DNA from 3 places in the Devosia sp. P1_H9 genome. Region 3 is predicted to be linked to each of the others. Evidence: predicted binding sites of a transcription regulator. Region 3 holds the regulator's gene; each other region holds the start of a gene.
The links. The regulator LexA, encoded in region 3, represses DNA repair genes until DNA is damaged. The targets are predictions, from matches to a motif close to TGTTCNNNNTGTGTTCNG.
Positions count from the first base shown of each region.

Region 1: AC1DYL_RS21220 (helicase-related protein) is a predicted target of LexA. The motif match lies at 2,676-2,693, and genes of this name have one in related genera.
Region 2: AC1DYL_RS06190 (DNA recombination protein RmuC) is a predicted target of LexA. The motif match lies at 2,807-2,824, and genes of this name have one in related genera.

Region 1 covers NZ_JBFUCQ010000015.1:45,073-51,378, forward strand. Annotated here, with positions in the region: gene AC1DYL_RS21220 (helicase-related protein) at 1-2,587, opposite strand, end outside; gene AC1DYL_RS21225 (DUF3108 domain-containing protein) at 3,219-4,010, opposite strand; gene rpmB (50S ribosomal protein L28) at 4,224-4,511, shown strand; gene AC1DYL_RS21235 (queuosine precursor transporter) at 4,619-5,263, shown strand; gene AC1DYL_RS21240 (YybH family protein) at 5,260-5,631, opposite strand; gene AC1DYL_RS21245 (esterase-like activity of phytase family protein) at 5,642-6,306, opposite strand, start outside.
Region 2 covers NZ_JBFUCQ010000003.1:11,141-17,446, forward strand. Annotated here, with positions in the region: gene AC1DYL_RS06170 (hypothetical protein) at 1-339, shown strand, start outside; gene truA (tRNA pseudouridine(38-40) synthase TruA) at 323-1,060, opposite strand; gene fmt (methionyl-tRNA formyltransferase) at 1,060-1,980, opposite strand; gene def (peptide deformylase) at 2,181-2,702, opposite strand; gene AC1DYL_RS06190 (DNA recombination protein RmuC) at 2,853-4,028, shown strand; gene AC1DYL_RS06195 (bifunctional diguanylate cyclase/phosphodiesterase) at 4,076-6,306, opposite strand, start outside.
Region 3 covers NZ_JBFUCQ010000002.1:18,801-25,106, forward strand. Annotated here, with positions in the region: gene AC1DYL_RS03115 (beta-galactosidase) at 1-1,551, opposite strand, end outside; gene AC1DYL_RS03120 (SMP-30/gluconolactonase/LRE family protein) at 1,559-2,431, opposite strand; gene AC1DYL_RS03125 (2-dehydro-3-deoxy-6-phosphogalactonate aldolase) at 2,428-3,039, opposite strand; gene AC1DYL_RS03130 (2-dehydro-3-deoxygalactonokinase) at 3,046-3,951, opposite strand; gene lexA (transcriptional repressor LexA) at 4,224-4,946, opposite strand; gene AC1DYL_RS03140 (hypothetical protein) at 5,249-5,797, shown strand; gene AC1DYL_RS03145 (sensor histidine kinase) at 5,853-6,306, opposite strand, start outside.

The DNA of each region.
Region 1 (6,306 bases), on a different contig from region 3:
CCACGGCATCGACCGCGGCGGCATTGACCTCCGCATCCACGGCGTCGGCAGCGGCAGGATCGGCCTGCGCCGCGGTCGTGACAGCCTCGACCGTCTCGGACGTGGTTTCGGTGATCGTCTCGGTGGTCACCGCCTCAGGGGCAGGGGGCGCAACCTTCGGCGTACGGCGGACGCGATAGCCGAGCGAATTGAGAATCGACGCGAAATCCTCGCCGGCGGTACCGAGCAGCGAGGTCATCTCGACGGTGACGCGGAAGCCATTGCCCTCGGCGGCGCCCGGAGGCAGTTCGCCCTTGTGGGTGACCGGGTTCAGCGCGATCAGCGGCCGGATAATATCGGCGAGGCGCTCGAGGATATCGACGCGCACCGCGCGGCGCCCGGCGACCTTGAAGCCAGCGAGCTCATAGAGCTTGGTGTTCACTTCGGGGTCGATGAGGAACGAGGTACGGCCCGAAAGCACGATCTGCGGCAGGTCGGCTACGCCCGGCTGGCGCACGCCGCCATGCTTCAGCGCATAGAGGATCAGCGCCAGCTCGCGCGGAGCAGGCTTAAGGCTCTGCGGCACGTAGATGTGGTAGGCGCCGAACTTTACACCGAGCTTGCGTAGCTTGCCGCGCACGTCCTGGTCGAGGCCCTTGACCTCTTCGGCCACGGCGCTGCGCGGCAGGATGCCGAGGTTCTCGTAGAGCCGGTAGGCAACGCCGCGAGCCGCGCCCTCGAGGTCGGCCGGGGCTTCCAGCGACAGCACGCTTTCAAGCTGGGTGTTGATCAGGTGGCGGAGCCACAGGTTCAGCCGGTCCTGCACCCGCTCGAGGTCGGGGCCGGAGAGGCTCTCGTCGGCGAGGATGAGCAGCCGCGGGGCGAACAGGTTCTCGCCCTCGGCGAGGTTGGCGACCACCTGGCCGCGCCAGCGGACATAGCCGTCGGTCGCCAGCACGAACTCTTCGTTCGGGGCGCCGGCGACGCGCTCGGCGCGTTTGGCGATCTCGGGGGCCACGACCTGGGCGGCCGCACCGGCCACGCCCTTGGCGTCGCCGCCTTCGGACCGGGCGAGGGTAAAGCGGAAGCCTTCGATGGAGCCGATCAGGTGACCTTCGAGGCTCACTTCGCCGCGGTCGTTAATTTCAGGCGATACCATATGCTTGTCTCTCAGGTGGCGCATCAGCACCGAAGTGCGACGATCGACAAAACGCTGCGTCAGACGCTCGTGCAGGGCGTCGCTCAAGCGGTCCTCGATGTCCCGGGTCTTTTCGCGCCAATGTGCGGGGTCTTCAAGCCAGTTCTTGCGGTTCGCGACGAAGGTCCACGTGCGGATCTGCTTGATCCGGTTGCTCAGCGTGTCGATGTCGCCTGTCACATTGTCGCAGAACCGCACCTGCTCGGCAATCCAATCGGCGTCGACACGGCCGTGCCGCATCAGGTCGGAATAGATCCGGGTGATGATTTCTCCGTGCTGCGCCGGCGAAATATCGCGGTAATCCGGGATGCCGCAGCACTCCCACAGCAGCCGCACCGCCGCCTCGCCCTTGGCTGAGGCCCCCGCTTCGTTGCGGGCGACGAACTCCAGCGCGTGCTGGTCGGTGGCGATCGGTACCCGGGTCAGGGCCTTCAGCTTTGGCGTCTGGTCGAGGCTGGCACGCAGGTCCTCGATCGAGCGGAAATCCAGCTCGGCGTTGCGCCATTGCACCACTCGCACCGGCTCAAAGTCGTGTGTTTCGAGCCGCTTGACCAGTTCTTCGTCGAAATCCGGGGCATTGCCGGTGACGCCGAAGGTGCCGTTGTGCATGTGGCGGCCGGCGCGGCCGGCGATCTGGCCGAACTCGGCCGGGGTCAATTGGCGGGTCTGGTGGCCATCGAACTTGTGGTCATCGGCGAAGGCGACGTGGTGCACGTCGAGATTGAGCCCCATGCCGATGGCGTCGGTGGCGACGAGGAAATCGACATCGCCGTTCTGGTACATGTCGACCTGGGCATTGCGGGTGCGGGGGCTCAACGCCCCCATCACCACGGCGGCGCCGCCGCGCTCGCGCCGGATCAGCTCGGCGATGGCGTAGACCTGGGTGGCCGAGAAGGCGACGATGGCCGAGCGCTTGGGTTGGCGCGAGATCTTCTTCGAGCCGGCATAGAGCAGCTCGGAGAAGCGCGGCCGGTGGATGATCTCGGCATCGGGCAGCAGCGCGCGGATCAGCGGCGTCATGGTCGCGGCGCCGAGCAGCAGCGTTTCGTTGATGCCGCGGGCATGCAGCAGGCGGTTGGTGAAGACGTGGCCGCGGTCGAAGTCGGTCGCCACCTGGATCTCGTCGATCGCGACGCATTCGACCGGCACGTCGAGCGGCATGGCCTCGACCGTGCACACCCAATAGCGCGCCTTGGCAGGCACGATCCGCTCCTCGCCGGTCACCAGCGCCACGTGCTGGGCACCGATCCTGTCGACCACCTTGTGGTAGACCTCGCGAGCCAGCAGCCGCAGCGGCAGGCCGATCATCCCCGAGCGGTGCGCCAGCATCCGCTCGATGGCGAAGAAGGTCTTGCCAGTGTTGGTGGGCCCAAGGATCGCCTTGAGCGAGGAGGCGGAAGCGGGAGTCATTGCGCCCTATTTAGGTGATCGAACGCCAACAAACGAGTGTCTCGTGGCGGAACAATATCTCCATCCGGTCGCCCGGCACGTTAACCACTGGCACGAACAGGGAACAAACCGGAAAGGAATCGGTTGCGACTCGGAAATCCGCGTTTGTTCCCCACAGCATATGGTAGGTGTGGCATGGGCTGAACCGCTAGGAGCGCGGCTTTCGTATGGCAGTGGGCGATATCCCCGGAGATCCCGTTCAGGAAGGTTGCGAAAGCGTTAATTCCGACGGTTTTCGAGGCAGAATCAGCCAAGTGTGAACGGGGCGTAAAGCCCTAGGCCGCAAAGATTTTTTGCGGTTTCACAGGTCGGGGTCCGGAATGCCGGGGTGTGTCGCGCCGATCTTGGCAAAATAGCCGTTGACCGTGCCGGAATGACACGCAGATTTTGGTAACGCCCCGTTAACCATGATTTCCGCCGCCCGGCCGGCGACCCCGCTTGGAGGCGTGCCGGCACGAGGGACCACGGTCTGTTGCCGGTGGTCCGGGGCGCGGAAATAACGAGCCGTTGGAGGGAGAATGTGGCAACGCGATTGAACGCGTGCTGAGGCAAGGGTTTAGCTGCCGTTCATCGCCGGGGAGCGGCTTTTCGCCTACTCGGTGAGTTCGGTGAGAACCACCGACAGGTCGCCGGCTTCGGTGGTTACCAGTGCGCGGTAGGGGATGTAGTAGCCCGCGGTTTTCAGCGGCGCGAACCAGATGAGGATGCGCTCGTTCTTGGCCAGGTAGGTGGTGATCTCGTTGTTGGTGTAGTGGCCGGAGATCGGGGTGTAGTGGACGCTGCACAGCACCAGCGGACCTTGGTAGCCGGTGCGCTTGGAGGTCGCGCTGTCGTCCTTCACGTATTTCAGGCTGAGGTTGAACCGCTCGACGCCGGTGAAGATCGGCATCTGGCGATTGCACAGTTGCCCGTCGAGCGCCGCTCCTTTCAGCACGAACGGCGCCAGCATGTCGTTAGCGGTGGTGAGGTGTCTCCGCTCGATCGCCACCCGGTCGATATTGTTGACGATCGGCGGGGCGACAATGAACGAGGCGACGGTGCCGCCGGCATAGGTGATGGCGGAGGTGAAATCCTCGCCGCCGGCGCGGGTCAAGAGGTCGAACTTCTGTGACCGGAGGCCCTTGTCGCCAGAGCTGCCTGTCGAGGTGGCCTTGGCGGAGCCGCTCGCCACCAGCTGCGCCAACCCGGTAATCTTGGCGTCGAGCACCAGCGAATAGGCCGAGCCGTCATCGGTGAGGTTGATACGGACATTGGCGACATGCGTGCCGCCCATCGTTACCATATACTCGGCGCGCGCCTTGATCTCGGCGGCAGCGACGGGCAGGGACAGCAGCCCTAGACCGAGGGCGGCAAATCGCAATGCTTGGCGGAAACCGGCGCTCAACACGGGAACGGACCTCTGACGGCGTCGCCAACTAAAGCGAATCAATATCGCGGCCAAAATGCCGGGGGAACGCCGGACTGGCAAGGCGTTCGGCGTTCACAAGCTTGACGAGAGGGGCCCAGTTCTCTATGGAGGCCCCGCAATCAAGAACAGACTCCAGCCCGTTGCGAGGGGAATAATCCCCCGCCGAGGGCCTTTTGACAGGATAACACTATGGCTCGCCGCTGCGAACTCACCGGTAAGGGCGTGATGACCGGAAACAAGGTGAGCCACGCGCTCAACCGTACCCGTCGCCGCTTCCTCCCCAATCTCCTCAACGTTTCGCTTCTGTCGGATACGCTCGGCCGCGCGGTCAAGCTGCGCATCTCGGCGAACGCGCTGCGCACCGTCGAGCACCGCGGGGGCCTCGATGCCTTCCTGCTGAAGGCCAACGATGCCGAGCTGTCGCCGGTGGCGCTGGCCGTCAAGAAGGAAGTGCGCGCCGCTCTCGCAACGGCGTAAGCAGCTTCCAACAGAGTTTCGGCCGCGCGCTCCCCGACGGGAACGCGCGGTTTCGTTTTTCCGCCCCGGTCTGATGCCGGCCAGCGGGTTACATAGAGGTGCAGGATATGCTCGCTCGTTTCGTTGCGGCGATTGCCGCCATGGTCGTGGTCGTCACCGCGTCCAATATTCTCGTGCAATACCCGGTGCAGGCCGACCTCGGCCCGATCCATCTGGGCGATCTGCTCACCTGGGGCGCCTTTACCTACCCCTTCGCTTTCCTCGTCACGGACCTCACCAACCGGCATGACGGCCCTAACCGGGCCCGCATGGTGGTGGTGGTCGGCTTCGTCGTGGCGCTGGTGCTGTCGGTGTTCCTCGCGACGCCGCGTATCGCCATTGCTTCGGCCTCGGCGTTCCTCATCGGGCAGCTGCTCGATATCTCGGTGTTCTCGCGTTTGCGGGCCAGCCGCGCCTGGTTCCTGCCGCCGCTCGCCGCTTCGCTGTTCGGCTCGCTGCTCGATACGGCGATCTTCTTCACCATCGCCTTCGCGCCGGCGCTCGGCTTTATCGATGGTCTGTTCGGCATGAAGGACGGCTCGCTCGGCTTCGGCGCACCCTGGCTCGGCGTCGGTTCCGAAGTGCCGCTATGGTTCTCGCTGGCGACCGGCGACTTCCTGGTGAAGTTCCTTGCGGCGCTACTGCTCTTGGCGCCCTACCGGATGCTGATGGGCAAGCTGATGCCGCTGCCGCCGCTGAAAGCAGCGGCCTAGGCCGGCCAGCGACTCAAGTGTTCGTGGACGATCCACCAGCGGTCGCCCACGCGCCGCAGCACCGTGGTGCCGCGGCCCGAGCCCGAATCGCGCTTGCCGTCGACCGTGATCTCCCAGTTGAAGCGGTAGATGCAGGCGGCGGCGCTGTCGCCCTCGGCGATCCACTCGAGCTCGTCGAGCCAGTAGCGTTCGCTGGGTCCCATCACCTGCCACGTCGCCTCGAACGCCGCGCGGATGGCGGCCATGCCGCTATGGGTGCCGTTCGAGAACCAGAACGTGGCGTCGGGCGCGATGAGGTCGATCAGGAGATCGAAATTCTGGCGGTTGATGCGGTCTTCGTAAGCCTTGAGCACCTCCCTGGCCGACATCGCATCCTCCTCAGTCCGGCAGGCTGAACTCGAGGAGCAGGTTGCGCTCCCAATCATTGAAGTTGTTGTCTGAGACCAAGGTGATGCGGGTCGAGCCGTCCGGCGCGGCGTGGACGGCAAGCGCTTCCATGTTGTCGATGTCGCCGCCGGCGGCGTGCAGCAGTACTTCGCCCTTCATGTGGGCGCCGGCCTTCACCTCTGCCGCGGGAATGCGGACGAGCCGCATCTGGAAGGCGAGGAGGGCAACGCCGCGCTCGAGTACCAGCAGATCGCCGTTGGGCATGAAGGCGCAGTCGGTCGGGTTGGTGCCGTCGCCGGAGATATAGCTCAGCGGGCCCTTGTCGTTCTGACCCAGCAGGTAGGCCGAGTGCTGGCCGTCATCGTCGATGATGCCTTCGGTCAAGAGCAGGGTCGAACCGGCGATCGGCGAGGTGTCCGGGGCGATGCAGACCGCCTCCAGCGTCTCGTTGGTGCGGGTATCGCTCAGCCACTTGGGGATGGTCACTTCGCGGGCGGCGCCCTGCGGGATGCCGTCGACCAGGGTGAAATCGGCGACGCGCGTGAGATTCTCGAAGCCGACGCGCACGGCGCTCGGCTTGCCCTCGCGGTTGATCACCGCCAGCGCCTCGGCGTCGCGCGTATAGGCGCGGGGCAGCTCGGTGCCCTTGGAGTTCT
Region 2 (6,306 bases), on a different contig from region 3:
GCCATCTTGCTGCGCCAGCTGAGGCGCCTCGATGGCCTTGTGCCTTATCTGGTTGCCGACAACTGGGCGTCGTTCTTCCTCACGCTCGCCAGCACGCTGCTCAGCCTGTTCGGCATCGGCGGCGAGTTCCTGCTGATTGCCGTCGGCATCGTGGTGATCGTCATCGAGATCAACATCGCGCGCCTGATCGTCACGCTGTCGGCGTGGCAGATTGCCATGTTCCTCGTGGCGCAGCTGGTCGGGGTCAGCATCGCACTGCTGATCGTCGGCGTGGTGTTCCCGCTGTCGCCGGAACAGCTGGCCGAACTCAACGCCGCGGCGGCTAGTAGTCGACCCTAGTGAGATAGAGCCCGTCGGGCGGGGCCAGCGGGCCGCAGCGGGCGCGATCGCGGGCGTCGAGCGCGGCGCGAAAATCGCGCGGGCTCCACTTGCCGTCGCCCACCAGCTTCAACGAACCCACCATCGAGCGCACCTGGCTGTGGAGGAAGCTCCGCGCCTTGGCGGTGACGACGATCGTGTCGGACTGGCGCGACACGGTGAAGATATCGAGGGTGCGATCGGGCGACTTCGCCTGGCACTCGGCGGCGCGGAAGGTGGTGAAGTCGTGCTTGCCGAGGATCAGTTGGGCGGCCTCGTGCATACGGTCGGCATCGAGCTGCACGGGCACGTGCCAGACACGGCCGGCACCGAGGCCGGGGCGGGCGCGGCGGTTGAGGATGCGGTACTCGTAGTGCCGGGCGATGGCGGAGAAGCGGGCCTCGAAGCTCTCGTCGACGAGATCAGCGGTGAGGATCGCCACCGGGTGCGGCTTGGTGTGGTAGTTCAGGGCTTCGCGGACCTTGAACGGGTCCCAGTCGCGCTCGAGGTCGAAATGCACGACCTGGCCGAGGGCATGGACGCCGGCATCGGTGCGGCCGGCAGCCTGGGTGACGACGCTCTCGCCGGAAAAGCGCTCGATGGCTTCTTCGAGCAGTTGCTGCACCGACAGATCGTGCGCCTGCCGCTGCCAGCCGCAGAAGGGGCGGCCGTCATATTCGATGCTGAGGCGGTAGCGGGGCATTAGCCCGCCCGTTCCGGCAGCGCCCCGGCTCCGCGCAGGAACGTGGCGGCATCCATCGCGCCCTTGCCCTCGCGCTGCACCGCGGTCAGCTTCACGGCACCGCTGCCACAGGCGATGGTAAGATCGGGAAGGATTGTGCCGGGCGCGCCGAAGCCTGGGATCAGGGTCGAGCGCAGCGCCTTGATGCGGGTCGGCGTGCCGTTGAGCTCGAGTTCGAACCAGGCGCCGGGGAATGGCGAGAGGCCGCGGATCAGGTTGTGGACCTCAGCCGCCGGCTTGCCCCAATCGATGCGGGCTTCGGCCTTGTCGATCTTGGCGGCGTAGGTGACGCCTTCTTCGGGCTGCGGGGTGAAGTGCAGGCTGCCGCGTTCGAGTGCCGCCAGCGCCCGGCCCATCAGGTCGGCGCCGACCAGCATCATCTTGTCGTGCAGCTCGCCCGAGGTCATGTCGGGGCCGATGGGCATTTCCTCGATCAGGCCGACGGCGCCGGTATCGAGGCCCTCGTCCATCTGCATCACCATGATGCCGGTGCGCGGGTCGCCGGCCATCACGGCACGCTGGATCGGCGCGGCGCCGCGCCAGCGCGGCAAGAGCGAGCCGTGGAGGTTGAGGCAGCCGAGACGCGGCGCTTCGAGGATCGGCTTGGGCAGGATCAGGCCGTACGCGACGACCACCGCGACATCGGCATCGAGCGAGGCAAACACCTCCTGCTCGGGCGCCTGCTTGAGGCTGCGCGGGGTGAAGACCGGGATACCGAAACCCTCCGCCGCCTCGTGCACCGGCGACTTGCGTTCGGCCTGGCCGCGACCGGCGGGTTTTGGCGCGCGGGTGTAGACCGCGACGACTTCGTGGCCGGTCGAGACGATCTCGGTGAGGGTAGGCACGGCGAATTCCGGCGTGCCCATGAAGATGATTTTCATATGTTCCGGTCTCTCGGTGGTCGCCTTCTCCCCTTGCGGGAGAAGGTGGCGCGCAGCGCCGGATGAGGGGTCCCGCGAAACGAAGTGTAGCGCGATCCGAGCGAAGCGAGGAGCGACCCAGCGCGCGGAGAGAGACCCCTCATCCGCCCTTCGGGCACCTTCTCCCACAAGGGGAGAAGGCGATCGCCTCACGTAAGGTGCTAACCGGCCTTCTTGGCCAGGCGCTCGGCTTTCTGGAACTTCTTCAGCACGCGGTCGCGCTTCAGGCGGCTGAGGTAATCGATGTAGAGCACGCCATCGAGGTGATCGAGCTCGTGCTGCACGCAGATCGCGAGGCGGTCCTTGGCGTCGAGTTCAACCTCCTTGCCGTCGAGATCGGTGTAGCGAACGGTGACCTCGGCCGGGCGCTCGACGTCGTAGTAGAGCTCGGGGATGGACAGGCACCCCTCCTCCGTCGTCACGGTCTCGTCCGAGTATTTCAGGATCTCGGGGTTGATCATGACCAGCGGGGCCGGCGTCTCGTCTTCCTTGGCGAGGTCCATCACCACGATGCGCTTCAGCTCGCCGATCTGCGGCGCGGCGAGGCCGATGCCCGGCGCGTCGTACATGGTGTCGAGCATGTCCTTGGCGAGTTGCTTGATGCCATCGTCGATCTTCTCGATCGGCTCTGCAATGGCGCGCAGGCGCTCGTCGGGCAGGATCAGGATGGGGCGCTTGGCCATGAACGTTCGGTCCTTCATCGGGGGTTGCCGCTGAATATGGTATTTCCCGGGCGCCGGTCAACGGCCAGCCGGTTTACGCTTCGTCAACGATAATTGGGGCGAACGTGAACAATGCGGGAACAACTCGGTCGAATCGTGTAGGCTGCCGCGATGGATCGTGTGCTCTTCGTCATCGCCGACTATCCCGTCACGCTCGAGATCGCCGCGTTTGCGGCGGCAGGACTGTTCGCGGCGCTATTGATCGCCCTCCTGGTGGTGATGGTGCGGCAGTCGCGCATCCGCACCGAGGAAGCGCAGCAGCGGGCCGATGAGGCGGCCGCGGCGCAGCTCAAGGCGCAGGAGACCGAGCGTTATATCGCCGACATGCTGCGGGTACAGTCGGAGATGACCGGCCGGATGCAGACGATGAGCGAGATCTTCGGCTCGCGCACCTCCGACCTCGCCCGCCTCGTCAATGATCGACTCGACAGCCAGGGCCAGCGCATCGGCGCGGCAATGCAGGAAGGCAACGCGAAGACCAACGAGAGCCTTGCAAAGCTCCAGGAGCGGCTGGCGGTGATCGACCGGGCGCAATCCAACATCACGCAGCTCAGCCAGAACGTGGTGTCGCTGCAGTCGATCCTCGCCAACAAGCAGACGCGCGGGGCGTTCGGCCAGGGCCGGATGGAAGCGATCATCGGGGATGGGCTGGCCCAGAATGCATATGCGTTCCAGGCGACGCTCTCGAACGGCAGCCGGCCGGACGCACTGGTCTACATGCCCAACGGTGCGCCATCGCTGGTGATCGACGCCAAGTTTCCGCTCGAGAGCTGGCAAGGCTTTTCAGGCGCCGGTGAAGGCGAGGACCCGCGGTTTGCGGCGAGCCGGTTCCGCAACGACATGGGCGTCCACATCAAGGCGATCTCTGAGAAGTACCTGATCGCCGGGGAGACCGCCGACACGGCGTTCCTGTTCGTGCCGTCGGAATCGATCTTCGCGGACCTGCACGAGCATTTCGAGGATGTGGTGCAGCGCGCGCTCAAGGCCCGCATCGTCATCGTCTCGCCGTCGATCCTGATGCTGTCGATCCAGGTGGTGCAGGCGCTGCTGCGCGACGTGAAGATGCGCGAAGAGGCGTATCGCATCCAGACCGAGGTGCGGGCGCTGCTCACCGATGTCGGCCGGCTGGACGAGCGGGTGCGGAAGCTGCAGACGCATTTCACCCAGGCCGCCGGGGATATCGGCGACATCGTTACGTCGTCGTCGAAGATCGTGAAGCGCGGCGAGCGCATCGAGGCGATGGAGTTCGACGAGGCGCGGCCGGAGCAGCGTCTCGCTGGAGAGTAGTGAATCACTCGGGCAGGTGGGGGTCAGCCGGCCCTGATGCTGAAAGACTAGCTGGCGAGCACGTGCATCGGCGCCGGCAGGATGCTGTCGAGCAGCTTGGTGCGCCCCTCGGTGACGGCTGCAAAGGTGCGGATGTCCTCGGGTCGGCTCAAGAGGTAGCCCTGCGCGGTCTGGCAGACCTCACCCCTGAGGAAGGCCAGTTCCTCGGCCCGTTCGACGCCCTCGGCGACCACCGGAACGTTGAGCCCGCTGCCGAGCCCCAGCACGGCGCGCACGATGGCGGCCGACTGGTGGTTGTTGTCGACCGAGCGGATGAACGACTGATCGACCTTGATCTTCGAGAACGGGAAGGCGCGGAGGTTGGCCAGCGAGGAGTAGCCGGTGCCGAAATCGTCCATGGCGATGCGGACGCCGAGCGCCCGGATCTGCCGGAGCGTAGTCACCGCCCGCATCATATCGCGGATCAGCGCCGTCTCGGTGATCTCGATCTCGAGCCGCGAGGGCGGGAGGCCGGTCTGGATCAGCACCTCGTGCATGGTCTGCGCGAAGCTGGCCGAATGCACCTGCACCGCCGAGACATTGACGGCAATCGACAGCGGTGACTTCCAGCGTGCAGCCTCGTTGCAGGCGGTGCGGAGCACCCATTCGCCGATCTGCAGGATCAACCCGCTCTCCTCGGCGACCGGCACGAACACCGACGGCGGGATCTCGCCGCGTTCGGGGTGCTGCCAGCGCACCAGCGCCTCGAAGCCGGTAACTTCGCCGGACTGGATATCGACCTGCGGCTGATAGACGAGGCGCAGCTGGTTGCGCGACACGGCGTGGCGCAGGTCGTGCTCCAGCAGCCGGCGATCGCGCACTTCGGCGCCCATGGCATTTTCGAAGAAGCGGTAGATACCGCGACCGTCCTGCTTGGCGCGATAGAGCGCGGTGTCGGCGTGCGTCATCAGCTGTTCGGCGGTATCGGCGTTGTCGGGGAACAGCGCGATGCCGACCGAGGCCGAAATCAGTGCCCCGCTCGACGACTGATCGTTGGTCCGGCGGAACGCATCGAGCATCTGCTCGGCGATGCGGCCGGCGCGGGCCGGCGTGCCGATATCGCCCAACAGCACGGCGAACTCGTCGCCACCGAGCCGCGCCGCGTCGCCCTGGCCCTCGATGGCCCCGAGCAAGGCCTGGCCGACGCGCTGCAGCAGCGAGTCGCCTGCGGCGTGGCCGAAGAGGTCATTGACCTCCTTGAAGCGGTCGAGATCGAGGCACAGCACGGCAAACGTCTGGCCGTGGCGGCGGGCGTGGCTGATCTCGTCCTCGAGCTTGCGCGAGAAGCTCACGCGGTTGGGCAGCCCGGTCAGCGGGTCGTTGTGGGCGAGGAAACGGATATGCTGCTCGGCCTGCTTGCGGGCCGACAGATCGCGGATGGCGATCGCCTGGTGCGGCTGGCCGGCGAAATCGACCTGCCGCAGGATCACCTCCGCAGGCACGACTCCGAAGCCGGTCTTGAGATCGGTCTCGATGGCGATATTGGGGCGCTCGAGCAGCATGGAGCAGACGGCGGAGCCGAGGAACTCCGACAGTTGCCGGCCGCTCACGTCCACCTGCGGCAGGTCGACCAGGGCCAGGAAGCTCTGGTTGGCAGTGACGATCTCGCCGTCGCGGGCCACCAGCAGGCCCTCCACCGCGGCGTCGGCAAGGCCACGCATTCGATCGCTTTCGGCAGCGGTGCGGCGACGATCGAGCAGATCGAGATAGGTCCCGCCCAATGCGAACAGCAGGATCATCACCGAGACCACCGCGACCACCAGCGAGAGCCATTGCGGCGTCTGGTCGGCGGCGGAAACCACGGGGAAGCAGTTCTCTAGGCCCGCGGCGCCCATGGCGGTGAAGTGCATGGCGCAGATTGCCACCGTCATCAACCCGGTCGAGCCGAGCCGCCAGCGCAGCGTGTCGCGCTCGGTGCCGACCCACAACGAGGCCGCGCCCAGGCTCATGCCGAGGAGCAGCGACGTGGTGACCAGCGTCGGATCCCAGACGATGTGGCCGCCCAGCAGCACGGACGCCATGCCGACATAGTGCATGCCGGCGATGCCGATGCCGACGATGGCGCCACCCAGTATGGTATCGGAGCGGCGCGTGCCGATGGTTGCGAACCATAGGCCACCACCGACGATGGTGATGGCGCAGAGCAGCGAAACCAGCGTCAGCGGCAGGTCGTAGCCCACCGGCATGCCGGCCGAGAACGACAGCATGGCGACGAAGTGCGTCGCCCAGACGCCGAAGC
Region 3 (6,306 bases):
TACCTTGGCGTCGAGCAGGTTCTGCGGCAGGTCGGGACCGAGGCCGGCAGGGATCGAGAAGTTCTGGGTCTTCGAGCCCGTGCGCGGACCGATCAGCAGGTGGCCATCGAAGTTCTCGATTGCCGTCCGCAGGGCATCGTTCCAAGCGAACAGCGCCGGGATGACCACCAGGTCGTAGCCTGAGAAGTCGGTGGTCGAGGGCGGCAGGATGTCGACGTCGATGCCGCGCTTCCGCAGCGGCACGTAGACGTTGCGCACGTGCTGGTGGTGCGTGAAACCCTTGGCTTGCGGCTGGATGCGCCAGGCCCACTCGCTCTGGTAGTCGAAGACGATTGCGACGCGGCCTTTCCGCGCCTCGCCATCGAAACCCAGCTCCTTCAGCTCCCGTGCCACCTGCTTGGCTTCATGGTAGCCGGGCGTCGGCACGCTATCGGGCCGCAAGAGCCCGGCATGCATCTGCTCCTGCGCGAACGGGGCCTGCCGCCAGCGGAAGTAGCTCACCACCTCCGCCCCGTGCGCGAAAGCCTCCCAGGCCCAGAGCCTCGCCATGCCGGGCAGGGGATCGGGGTTGTAGTCGGCCCAGTTCACCGGTCCGGGCTGCTGCTCCATGATCCACCAGCGGCCATGGCCCACGGCGCGGTAGAGATCATGGTGCAGTCCAGAATTGTCGGGGTCGCCCTGCCGGAAGTACGGAATCTTGCTTTCCTCGGGCTCCGGAACGCCCTCCAGATGTCCCAGCGGATAGGAGTCCCAGCTCGCGACGTCGAGCGTCTCGGCCAGTTCGTAGTGGTCGAACTCGGTCGAGCGCGACATGAAATTGTGGATCACCGGCAGGTCTGGACGCGCCGCCTTCATCAGGTCGTACTGCGTCTTGTTGAACGCGGCGACCTGCGCCGACGAATAGCGGCGAAAGTCGAGGCAGGCAGCCGGCGCGGCCTCGGTCACCGTGAGGTTCGGCGGATCGATCTGCTCGAAGTTGTTGTACTCCATCGACCAGAAGACATTGCCCCAGGCGACGTTCAGCGCCTCGATGGTCTTGTACTTGTCCTTCAGCCAGAGCCGGAAACCCATGGCTGCGGCGTGCGAGTAGGAGTGTACCGTGTCGTGGCAGCCGTACTCGTTATCGGTCTGCCAGCCGGCGAGTGCCTTGTGCTGGCCGACATGGTCGATCAGCAACCGGGTGATGCGGGCGCATTCGCGCCGATAGCCCAGGTGCGAGAAATCGTAGTGCCGGCGGGAGCCGAAGCCGCGCGGCCGGCCGTCGCGATCGACCGCCAGCATGTCGGGCATCTTGTCGATCAGCCAGCGGGGCGGAGTCGCCGTGGGCGTGCCGACGATGACCTTGAGCCCGTGCTTGTCGAGCACGTCCATTGCCGCAACCAGCCAGCCGAAATCCAGCTCGTTCGGTCGCGGCTCGAGGCGGGACCAGGCAAACTCGCCGATGCGGACATATTCGATGCCGACCTCCGCCATGCGGCGGGCGTCGTCATCCCATTGCTCGACGGACCAGTGTTCGGGGTAATAGCAGACGCCGATAGCGGGAAAAGACACGTTAGACTCAGAGTTTGAGGAAAGGTTCGGCGATGCCGGGGACGTCGAGCGCCACGGCGAAGACGCTGCCGGCATGCGGCTCGACTTCGAGTTGCTCGGGCGTCATATGCTCGCGCGCGGTGGTGATGTAGAGGGTCTTGAGGTCGCTGCCGCCAAAGGCGGGGCAGCTCACCTGGCTGACGCCGGGAACCTCGACCACCTTGTCCAGCTTGCCGTCAGGGGAGATGCGGATGACCTTGCCGCCACCCCAGCGGGCGTTCCAGAGGTAGCCTTCGGAATCGACCACCGAGCCGTCGGCGCCGCCCGGCCCTTCCATGGTGAAGAAGTCCTCCCATGGTCCCGTCGGCTGGCCGGTTGCCGGATCGAGGGCGCAGCGGACAATCATCTTGCCGGCGTCGGTGAAGTAGGCCGTGCGCCCGTCGGGGGAGAAGCAGATCGAGTTGGGGATGCGGATGTTCTCGATGACCTTGGTGGTCTGTCCGGCGCGGTACTGATAGACGCCACCGACCCCCGCCTCGGCCTTCCGGCCCATCGTGCCGATCCAGAAGCCCCCGGTGCGATCGACACGGCTGTCATTGGTCCGGTTGGTCGGAACGTCCTCCTCGATCTCGGCGATCACGGTGCTCGTGTCGGAGGCAAAATCGTAGCGGAGCAGGGCGCCCGACTGCACGATGCCGAGCGTGTCCTTGTCGATCACGGCACCGGCGCTGACCGTGTCCTTGAAGGTAATGCGGTCGACGATGTGGCCGTCGGTGCCGGCGCTCAGCATGGTCTGGTTGAGGATATCGAACCAGAACAGGCGTTCGAGCAAGGGGTTCCAGAACGGGCCTTCGCCCAGCTCGCAGCGGCTATCGACGAACAGTTCGGCCTTCGAGTTCATCGTGGTCTTCCCTGATCATAGGCGGCGACGGCGGTGGTGGCGCGCGATGCCACATCGGCGGCCGACATGCCGGGCTTGAAAATGTAGGTGCCGAGCCCGAAGCCGGCGCAGCCGGCCGCGAAGTACTCGGCGAAATTGTCGGGGTTGGCGCCTCCGACGGCGTAGAGCGGGATAGCCGGCGGCAGCACCGCCTTCATCGCCTTGATGCCCTTGGGGCCAAGCACTTCGGCGGGGAAAAACTTGAGGCCTGTGGCGCCGGAGCGGATAGCGGTGAACGCGTCGGTGGGCGAGAACACACCCGGGTACGAGGTCATGCCGCGCTCGATTGTGGCGCCGATAACTGCCGGGTTGGTGTCCGGCGACACAACGAACCGGCCGCCCGCATCGGCGACCGCGTCGACATCGGCGCGGTTCAGCACCGTGCCCGCACCGACCAGGGCGCGACCGTCGAAGGCCTTGGCGGCGTCTTCGATCGAGCGCAGCGCTTCGGGCGAATTGAGTGGGACCTCGATCATGGTGATGCCGGCGAGCACGAGGGCGTCGCAAACTTCGAGGGTTTCGGGAGGCGTGATGCCGCGAAGGATCGCGATGATGTGGCGGTGGTCCATGAACTTCTATGCCTGTCTTGCTGCCTTGAGTCCGGCGAGGGTGGCGTCGGTCGCATCGACGATGCGGGTCCGGGCGCCGAGCCGTTCAAAGCCCATCTGGTACAACCCGCAAAGGCCGACACTGCCCACCAGCGGAATCTCCGCCTCGCCGATCCAGTCGCGCTGGCCCCCGATCTCGGCGCCGATCAACAGGCCCGAGAGGAAACCGGCACACCATGCCGGGCTGCGGCCCGACAGCAGGGAGCCGGCGCGGACCTTGAACAGCGTCGCGGTCAAGCGCTGGGGGCGCTCGAGCCCCTGGTCGAGACCGGCAGCGAAGCCGACATCACGATCTTCGCCCTCGAGCTCACCACCGAGCGAATGGCGCAGCACCGAGTGGGTGCGCAGCAGCTCGAAGATCTCGCCGGTCATAGCGCTGGAGAAGCGCTCCAGCTTGGTGCCGGAAAGCAGCGCCCACTTGCTGTGGGTGCCCGGCATAACCGCGAGGCCGGAGAAGTTGGGGATCAGTGCCGAGAGCCCAAGCAATTGGGTTTCCTCGCCGCGCATCACGTCCTCCGCACCCAGATCGCGGAGGCAGACGCCAGGCAGGATGCGCGGGTTGTGCGGGCCGGGCATGTCGGGCGCAACGGCGCCGGCAGCGATGCGACCGAGTTCGGCGGGGGCGTCGAGATAGGGGGCCTCGATCCAGCCCTGCCGCGCGCCCGCCATGCCGCAGATCAGTACGTCCTCGACGTCATCGGCGACGCCGTTGAGCAGTGAGGTCAGCACATCGGGGTATTGCTCGCGACTGAGACGGCCCATGCCGTCCGGCGATGAGCGGGAGAAGGCGATCTCACCGGCGGAATCTATTCCCCATGCCCGCAGATTGGAGGTGCCCCAATCGACGGCGACCCATTCGACCTGTCCTGCCAAAACCCTCTCCCTTGCGCCGCCAGTTTGCCGCGCATCAAGCCATGCCGCTACATCGCAATCGGGAAGGTGGTCCACTCTCCTGGTATGATCGCGAAAGCCGCTCGCAGGCGGCGCCTCAGATCCGATGCGCCACTTGCTGCCAGCGGCGCGGAACGTAACGTCTTTGCCAGCCCAGCCCTAGTGCAATTGTTGTCCGCAGCGTCCGGATTCATAAGAAAAAGGGCCGGCTGAGGCAGCCGGCCCGAAGACCCGATTGGCGGCAGGTCAGGAGTTCAGTACTTGCGGAGCAGGCCAACCAGGCGGCCCTGCACCTTCACCCGGTCGGGCGGGAAGATGCGGGTTTCGTAGGCTGGGTTGGCGGCCTCGAGCGCTACCGAGTTGCCGCGACGGCGCAGCCGCTTCAGCGTCGCCTCCTCGTCATCTACGAGGGCGACGACGATCTCACCGGTCGAAGCGGCGTCCTGTTTCTTGATGAGCACGGTGTCGCCATCGAAAATCCCGGCATCGATCATCGAATCGCCGCGCACTTCCAGGGCATAATGTTCACCCGCACCGAGCATCTCGGGCGGCACCATGATGGAATGGCTGTGGGTCTGGATGGCCTCGATCGGAGTGCCGGCGGCGATCCGGCCCATCACCGGGACGGTGACCGCGCGGTAGGCGTCGGCGTTGGCCACCTGAGCCGCGGGGCGTGCCGGCGGGGTCGCGACCCGGCCAAGATTACCCTCGATGACGCTCGGCTCGAAGCGCGCCTTGCGGCCGCCGAGCGATGGATTCATCGAGTCCGGCAGTTTGATCACCTCGAGCGCCCGGGCCCGGTTGGGCAGGCGCCGGATGAAGCCGCGCTCCTCGAGCGCAGTGATCAGCCGGTGAATGCCCGACTTGCTGCGAAGATCGAGCGCATCCTTCATCTCGTCGAACGAGGGTGGGATGCCGGATTCTTTCATCCGCTCGTGGATGAACATCAGAAGTTCGTGTTGCTTGCGCGTCAGCATGGCGGCCCCGTGAGCAGAATCGGAACAAAGACTGAACGTGTTATACGTGTTCCAGTTATGTTCTGCAATCGGACGATGAATATTGCGTTACGATGGCGCTCCTGACGCGCCGAAAGAGAGGACGCGTGGCCGCGAAATCCTCTCGACGTCGAGGCCTTGCGTTTCGTTGACCTGCTGTCCACCAGGGCATACCGTCGAGAGATTGGCGTGTCGAACCCGCACACCCCAACCTTCTCAGCTGGAGCTGTGCTCGTTTCCACGGGCCAGTGAACTGGACTGTTTCTGAGGAGGAAAACATGTCTATGAAGTCAAGCCGTTATGCCATATCCGCAATGATCCTGGGGATCTTGCTCAGCCCCACCGTGGCGGCCGAAATGACCGATGCGGAATTGGTCGCCAACGCGCTGTCGGCAGCGCCGGTGGCGGTGGGCCAGAATGCCACGGTCGTGAACTTCGATGCTCAGATGCAGATGAAGACGCTCAAGGAGGGAACGAACGGCTTTACCTGCATGCCGGACAACCTGGCTTCGCCCACCAATGATCCAATATGCGTCGATGCCGGAGGCATGGCGTGGTTGACGGCATATAGCGAGAAGAAGGACCCACCCGAGGGCGTGGTCGGTTTCGGCTACATGCTGCAGGGCGAGTCGGCGCCCGACAACGTGGATCCGTTCGCGACCGCGCCGCCTGCAGGTCACGACTGGATGGTCGATGGGCCGCACGTCATGATCTTCAACGTCGCAGACGAGATGCTGGCCGGCTATCCCAAGGAAGAACATCCCGACCACACCCAGCCCTATGTGATGTGGCCAAACACTCCCTATGCCCACCTGATGATCCCCGTGCACTGACGACGGGATTGACTGGCGCGTGCCGGCGCATTGGTCGGCGCGCGCCACGGCCGGACTATTGCGGCTCGGCCGGTAGGGTAAGCTGCACGCTGAAGCCTTTGCCAGGCTGCGATGCAACCGTCAGTTCGCCACCGAGCAGACCCGCGATCTCTTCGACTATGGGCAGCCCAAGGCCGGCTCCGGGCTTGTCGCTGTTGCCGCGGCTGAAGCGCTTGCGCACTGCCGCCAGCTGCTCGGCGGCGACGCCCTTGCCGGTGTCGGCCACCTGCAGCACCACCACGCGGTCCCCTGTGGCGACGCCAACCGTCGCTTCAGAACCAGGTCCGGCGTAGGCGATGGCGTTCTCGATGAGGTTGCTCAGCAGTTCACCGAGCAGCATCGGGTCGCCGCGGACCAGCGCCGGTCCTTCGCCCTCGAGGCCAAGATCGATGTCGGCGGCATGGGCCCGGACGACATAGTCGCCTGTGCGCTCCCGGGCGAGCTCGAACAGATCGACAACCTGGAACTGC